Regions from separate parts of the Aeribacillus sp. FSL K6-8394 genome, predicted to be linked through region 2. Evidence: riboswitches for the same ligand, from Rfam matches in the RefSeq annotation. Region 2 holds a riboswitch; the other holds the start of a gene.
The links. A riboswitch is a leader RNA that binds a small molecule or an ion and turns the genes downstream of it on or off. The one in region 2 is predicted to bind cobalamin.
Positions count from the first base shown of each region.

Region 1 (3,790 bases), 2.2 Mb from region 2:
TATGCAGTTTTTGCCGTTCGGTATAATCCAAGCGTTTCGTTGGATATGCTCCGATATTTTTGGTAGCCTCTTGAACCTTCTCATTTGTCCGAAAGGAAGAATGGATAAAATCCGTATAAGAACGGTCATGTTGTTTTAAATCATCGATCGTTCTTTTCCCTTTTGCATATTGAGCGAGTTCATTTACTTCATCCAATTTTTCATCAGCAAAGGAAAGAGCATTTTTCAATATGGACGGCAAGCTCTGTTCGTTTTGAACTGTAACAGGTACATGAAGCAAGCTGCATGAAGGCTGAATGATCAATCTATCAATATCTACATATTGTGCAAGATCATCGATTTCCTTAGCTTTTGATACTAAGGATGCTTTCCAAATGTTGCGGCCGTCGATCAAACCAGCTGCGAGAATTTTGTCTTTCGGAAAGCCGAACGTTTTGATGTTCGACAGATTGACGCCATGATCATGTACAAAGTCCAGGCCAATTGCAGCGACAGGAAGAGACACGATTTCTTGATAATGGGTTATACTTTCAAAGTATGTTTGCAAAATGATATTTAACGAAGGAAGTGCTTTGTGGAAAGCATCGTATACCTCTTTAAACAAAGGAATCGATGAATCATCCAGCTCCTGTACAAGAATCGGTTCATCAATTTGCACCCATTTCGCACCGGCCTGAGCAAGTTCCGTCAACAATTGGACGTAAACAGGAATTAAAGCAGACAAATGTTTATGAAAATCGTGTTGATTGTATTGTTTTGCCAGCTTTAAAAAAGTAATCGGACCTAGCAAAACCGGTTTTGCTTCAATATTCAGCTCGTTTTTCGCTTCCTGAAAAAGTTCAAGCAGACGGTTCTTTACTAACGCCGGCGTTTTATTTTCAAGCTCCGGAACAATATAATGGTAGTTTGTGTTGAACCATTTGGTCATTTCCATTGCTTCTGCTTCATCAGAGCCTCTAGCCATTGCAAAATATGTTTTTAATGAAGTCGGCTCCATATGCTGGAATCTAGAAGGAATATACCCAAACATAAAAGCAGTATCGAGGACGTGGTCATATAATGAAAAATCTCCGACAGGAATCAGGTCTATTCCTTTTTCCTTCTGTTTTTTCAGATTGAGAAGACGTATATCTTTTAATGTTTCCTCCAAGCTGCTTTCTGAAATGTTTCCGTTCCAAAATGATTCCAGCGCTCTTTTCCATTCTCTTCTTTCACCAATTCTTGGATAGCCAAGATTTGAACTAATTAATGTCAATATTGACACCCCCATTTGATTTGTATCTCAACACATAATAAAAAACCCTCTTTTTACGCGTAAAAGAGGGAATTGTGGACTCTAACTCGTGTTGAGATACATGTAGGGCTTAAATCTCAACATGGCTTCATCACTCCTCCCTATGACGCGTAGGTGGCAGTGCATACAACAGGCAGGTCTCCTGACTTAGGATCATCGCTTTCGATCCTCCTTCCCATTTCAAAATTGAAACAGTGGATGTTGGCCGAAAGCTCCCCATCACAGTGGCGCGACCGTGTTGGAATTTCACCAATCTTCCCTTTTAAGCGCATATTGCTGATGAAATATGACGCACCTGCTGCTTGGAACACTATATGAAACTATAATTATCAGAATAGATGATTTTTTTTGTTTTTTCAATCCCTATTTTTTAAGTTCAGAAAAGTGCTGCCCTATTTTGGGAAATCAATGGACAGAAGCAGGAATTCGCATACAAATTGTGTGTTTAGAGGGTCGTTTTAAAATTTAATTTTTCTAATAACGTAAATTTGAAAAATTTTGTTGTTTACAATACAGGATCGTTGCAGTGAATAGTTTGAGATTCGATGGTAAAATTAGGTGCTTGGAGCCTTCACTGAAAAAGGAGCTATAAAAAACGTATTTTTCAATACGAATCATTTGAAAGAGCAGCATTTTCATGTTAATACTTGGATTGGAAGAAGTGTGATTTTTCAAAAAATAAGTGGGATTATAGAAAGGATGATTATGTTGAACGACATTATCAAAACCATTTTAAATCACCGTTCCGTTCGTCATTTTGAGGATCGGCCTTTGACAGATGAGCAAATCCGATTAATTGTCGAATGCGCCCAAGCCGCTTCAACTTCAAGTTACATGCAAGCCTATTCCATTATCGGGGTGAAAAATATACAAACGAAAAAAAAGCTCGCTGAACTGGCAGGAAACCAAGCTTACGTAGAGAAGAGCGGACATTTATTTATTTTTTGCGCTGATTTGCACCGTCATGAAGTCATTGGTGAAATGGAAGGCAAAAATGTAGAAGATTCATTGAGGAGCACTGAAAAATTTATGGTAGCTCTCATTGATGCTGCACTGGCCGCTCAAAATGCTGCGTTGGCGGCTGAGTCAATGGGACTCGGCATTTGCTACATCGGAGGCATCCGCAATAATTTAGAAGAAGTATCAAAGCTGTTGAAAATTCCAAACAAGGTCATCCCTCTTTTTGCATTAACTGTCGGCTACCCTGCAAAAGAAACGGCGAAAAAACCAAGAATACCTTTTGAGCATATTTATCATGAGGAAGAATATAAGCAAGATCAAGAAGCATATGTGCGCGAGCTTGAACAATATAATGAAACAGTATCCAATTATTATGATCAGCGAACAAACGGGATTCGCAAAGATACTTGGACTGGTCAAATGGCTCGCATGCTTTCAAATCCGACAAGAATGTACATGAAGCAATTTGTTGAGCAAAAAGGATTGAATTTAAACTGAAGCTTCAGCTCCTATCTCGATTTTAAGAAGATAGGAGCTTTATTTTTGAACAGAAAATCGTATTTTTGTCATTGATCCCGATTCTTCTTTTCAGCATGAATTTGTTTATTTATCCCCTTTCCAGGCAAGGTTCTGGCATTCGCTTCTAAGATTTGAGACCGGCTGCTTACCCATTTCTTCTTTTCTTACTTAAGCACATCTAGAATGATAAATCGGTTATAAGCTTTTGAAATAATGAATGGAAACCGTCATTTTTCGGCTTATCCAGTTTTGCTCCTTGAAAACACTCTCCCATTATCTTTTATTTGGGGAATATAGGAAAAATACCCTGAAAAAACAATTGATCGGCGGTCCACCTGAGGGAAAGCGGCTCTTGGCAGGCAACAATGATTTATTACGGGATCTATATCGCAATTGTCATTGTTGCAGGGTCTATATGGGTTATGTCCTTGGGCCATCAACATCACTATTAACATAAGCATCCCGAAAAAAGGTTACGAGACCACTTTTCGGGATTTTTTTTGTTCAAAACAAGCAATTGAGTGTTTTCTGTTTGTAAACTGTGCATAAGTGTATAAGTTTATCAACAAATGTGAATTATTTAATCATATATGTAGTAGGGAACAAATGTGCCAATACGAAATGTGGATAGCTAATGTGGATATGTGGATAAAATATGTGTAAAAGCTGTTTATAGTAGGGGGATTTCCTGTGAATATCCGCTGATATATAAACATTTGTTTTTTAAAAGAAGAGAATTTCCGCAAAGCTTCTTTGTATACTTTGTTGTTTTTGCCCAATGAGTACGAACGAAACAGTACAAAGATAATGTGGATAAACTGTTTATATTTAATCTGATCTATAACGTGTCCAGCTATAGAAGGTAGATTTTTTTTGGAGAAGACGTATAATAAATGAGAACGTTCGATCTTCTTGCCCGCACGTGCTTTCAAGGAGGTAAAGGGATGTGAATGTTAATAAAGAAAATAATATTGTGGAATTATTGCTGAAAGAGAAGATTGTAAATGATGAGGATCG
Region 1 is NZ_JBBPAA010000001.1:2,596,913-2,600,702, reverse strand. It holds gene metE (5-methyltetrahydropteroyltriglutamate--homocysteine S-methyltransferase) at 1-1,258, opposite strand, end outside; cobalamin riboswitch at 1,410-1,608, opposite strand; gene nfsA (oxygen-insensitive NADPH nitroreductase) at 2,003-2,752, shown strand; gene NSR00_RS12280 (TrmH family RNA methyltransferase) at 3,720-3,790, shown strand, end outside.
Region 1: linked by a shared signal. The riboswitch ahead of metE (5-methyltetrahydropteroyltriglutamate--homocysteine S-methyltransferase) and the one ahead of NSR00_RS01755 (ABC transporter substrate-binding protein) in region 2 are both predicted to bind cobalamin.

Region 2 (3,790 bases):
GCTTGCTAAATTCAAATCATGAAAAATTGAGACAACCGTTAATCCATTTGATTGTGTCCAATTTTTCAACTGATCAAGCATGATTTTTTGATGGGAAATATCAAGATGGTTCGTGGGTTCATCTAATAAAAGCAAAACGGGGTTTTGTGCAAGAGCCTGCGCTAAAAAAACCCTCTGTTTTTCCCCGCCGCTTAATTCATTGATCGCTTTATTTTTTAAGTGGGAAATATTCGTCTGCTCCATGGTCTTTTGGATGATTTGTTCATCTTCTCCCGTCAACCGCTTGAAGAAACCCGTTTGAAAAGGATAACGGCCGAGCGCCACTGTCTCCAAAACGGTATAATCAAACATTTGCGTTGGGATTTGCGGCAATGAAGCGATGTTTTGCGCCAATTTTTTCGGAGAATAAGCAGAAAGAGGTTTGCCGGCAAGCTCGATCGTCCCGCTTTTAACCGGAAGAATCCCGCTGATCATTTTTAATAGTGTCGTCTTTCCGCTCCCGTTCGGCCCCAAAATGCCAAATATTTCCCCTTTTTTTACTGAGAAGGAAAGGTTTTCGATAATCTTTCGTTCTTGATAGCCTCCCGAAATGTTCTTGACTTGCAGCATGTTACCCTCTTCTTTCCATTCTTTGTTTCATTAAAATAAAGGCAAAGCTGGGAGCGCCGATCAAAGCCGTGATCACACCGATCGGAAGTTCTGTCGGCGACACGATCGTTCTTGAAACGAGATCCGCCAAAATTAAAAAAGCGGCGCCAAAAATGGCGGACAGAGGGAGAAGATGGCGATAATCACTTCCCCAAAGCAGCCTGTTTACATGTGGGATGACAAGACCGACAAACCCAATCGTTCCGCTGATGGCAACGGCCGCACCGGCTAAACAAGAGGATGATGCCAAAATAAACAGCTTTCTCCTTTTTACATGGACCCCAAGTTGCTTCGCCTTTTCTTCGCCAAAGGACAGAGCGTTTAATTCTGTTCCGTTTACAAAAATCAAAATGGACCCGATTAAAAAAAACGGCAAAAGCATCAATACGTATCCCCAGCCGCGCATCGCAACGCTTCCTAACAGCCAGTTGACAATTTGTCGCAATTCTTCTCCTGTCAGGGCAATCATCAGCGAAATGAAAGCACTTAAAAAGGAACTTAAAATAATTCCGGTCAGCACAATCGTTTCAATCCTCATCGTTTTTTCAATGAAATTGGCGAACAAAATCACAGCCAAAATCGTTAAAAAACCCATAAAAATGCTGACAACCGGCAAAGTGAATGAGCCGAAAAAAGGAATTTGAATGCCGAAAAAAAGAACAAGTACAGCACCTAAAGAAGAACCTGATGAAACACCGAGCGTATAAGGATCTGCCAAAGGGTTTTGCAAAAGCCCTTGATAACAAGCCCCCGCCATTGCAAGCGAGGCTCCGACAAGTCCGGCTAAAACGACACGAGGAAGTCGAATATCAAGCACAATGCTTTTCATGCTTTCATCAATGTCCGGCGCCAAACCGGTATGAAACAGTTGATTGAAAATTATTTGGAAAATATCCTTAAACGTGATGTGAAACGTTCCGATAGAAATTCCTAAAAAGACGGAAAAAATAAGAAAACAAGCGGTCGCCGTATAGGCGACCACATGTTTATTTTTTGTAGACATCCGGATAAATTGCTTTCGCAAGTTCTTCTACTCCTTCAACCAATCTTGGGCCTGGGCGGCTCACCAAGTCGGAATGCACATCGTAAACCCGTTTATTTTTCACCGCTGATACATTTTCCCATCCTTTGCGTGCCAACACCTGGTCAACAGCTTTATCGACGTAATAGCCGTATGTCGTCACAATGACGTCTGGGTTCAGTTTTACAACGGCTTCTTCCGTCATTTGCGGCCAGCCTTCTTGATCGCCCGCTGCATTTTTTGCTCCAATGATCGTTAGCATTTCATCCATAAACGTTCCTTTTCCCGTCGTATAGATTTGTGGTGCGGGATTCACTTCGACAAAAACAGACACTTTTTGATCATCCGGAATCGTTTTTCCTTTTTCTTGAATATCCGCCAGTTTCGTTTTCATCTCAGCCACAATATCTTCGGCTTTGTCACTTGTCCCTGTAATTTTGCCGATTGTTTGGATGGAGTCATACACTTTATCAAATGATTGGGCATCTTCGACTACAAAAACATTTATTCCTGCATCTTTCAGCTGCTTCAGCCCTTCCTGCGAGTTATGGGCGCTGGAAGCATGCGCTAAAACAAGATCCGGTTTTAAAGAAATAATTTTTTCAACATTAAATTCCATCCCGCCAACCTTTTCTTTGTTTTGAACATCTTCCGGATAGTTGTCATTATCACTTACACCGACAATTTGTTCACCCAACCCTAAAGCATAGGCAATTTCAGTATTGCTTGGAATTAGCGAAACAATCCGCTCCGGTTTTTCGCTTATCGTCACCTCATTTCCTAAACCGTCCTTGACCTTCACCGGAAATTGTGAAGCCGTCTCTTCCGTCTTTTGATTGCTTTTGTTTTCAGACGGCTCTGATGTATTTTGTTGGCCGCATCCAGCCGTAATTCCAAATAGAAGTAATAAGGCTAAAAATAGTGCAGATAATTTTTTCATCATTTTCCTCCTCCAATAAAAAACATCTTCTTTTTTTGATAAGAAGATGTCTGAAAACAAGCATATCGCTTTGTTCTGTTTTCAAACACCTCCCTATCCTCGTAGGGTTTTTAGGCGTGTTCAAACAGGCAGGTCTCCTGGCTCATGGTCATCGCTCCCTGAACCTTCCCGTAGACACAGTGGCATTTTCAGGTTGCTCCCATTCACAGTGGCGGGACCGCGTTGGATTTTCACCAAACTTCCCTTTTAAGCTGGCAGCTATGTGCCGGCACCTGTTTGCTTTTCGGTATAATGTTATGACGAAATGTATTATACATGATTTGATTGAATTCTGGTAGGAAGAAAATGCAAAAAATCGACAAATTAACCTAAATGTTTTGGATTTCGATACAGTTTTCGCTAAAAATAAAATTTTTTTGAACTTCCTTTCCATTACTTGAATAAAATATTTGCAGACAAGCGAATTGGATGTTTGAAAACGAAGGAGGATATTGCAGTGACAACCGTTCTTTTAGACCCTGGCCACGGAGGAAGCGATCCCGGCGCAACCTATAGAAATTATGAGGAAGAAGATTTTACGTTGACTATTGCCCTCTTGGCAAGACAACATTTACTTGAACATTACCAAGTCAACGTGCTCATGACGCGCACAGACGATCGAACAGTCGGTTTGTCAGAAAGATCATCCATGGCTAACCGAGAGAATGTTGATTTTTTCTGTTCCATTCATATTAATGCCGGCGGAGGAACAGGTTTTGAAAGCTATGTTTATAACGGAGGGGCCTCTCCAAGAACGATCCAATACCGTTCCATCATTCATAATCATATTATGAGCGTAATCGGTCCGAAATATAGCGTAAAGGATCGGGGCAAAAAAAGCGCCAATTTTCACGTGTTAAGAGAAACAAAAATGCCTGCGGTTCTTTTGGAAACATTGTTTATTGACCATTCGAATGACATCAAACTTTTAACATCGTCTGACTTTATGAGCGACTATGCAGCAAGCTTAGCCGATGGAATCGGAAAAGCGCTTAATTTGCCCAAAAAGTCGACACGCACCACCCCAACTCCGCAGCCATCGCCAGCTGCAGGTAGCAGGATGTACAAAGTCATTGCCGGTTCCTTTAAAAACCGAGAAAATGCAGAAAAGCTGATAAATGAACTGAAAGGAAAAAATGTTG
Region 2 is NZ_JBBPAA010000001.1:389,268-393,057, reverse strand. It holds gene NSR00_RS01765 (adenosylcobinamide amidohydrolase) at 1-609, opposite strand, end outside; gene NSR00_RS01760 (FecCD family ABC transporter permease) at 611-1,672, opposite strand; gene NSR00_RS01755 (ABC transporter substrate-binding protein) at 1,635-2,609, opposite strand; cobalamin riboswitch at 2,720-2,900, opposite strand; gene NSR00_RS01750 (N-acetylmuramoyl-L-alanine amidase) at 3,106-3,790, shown strand, end outside.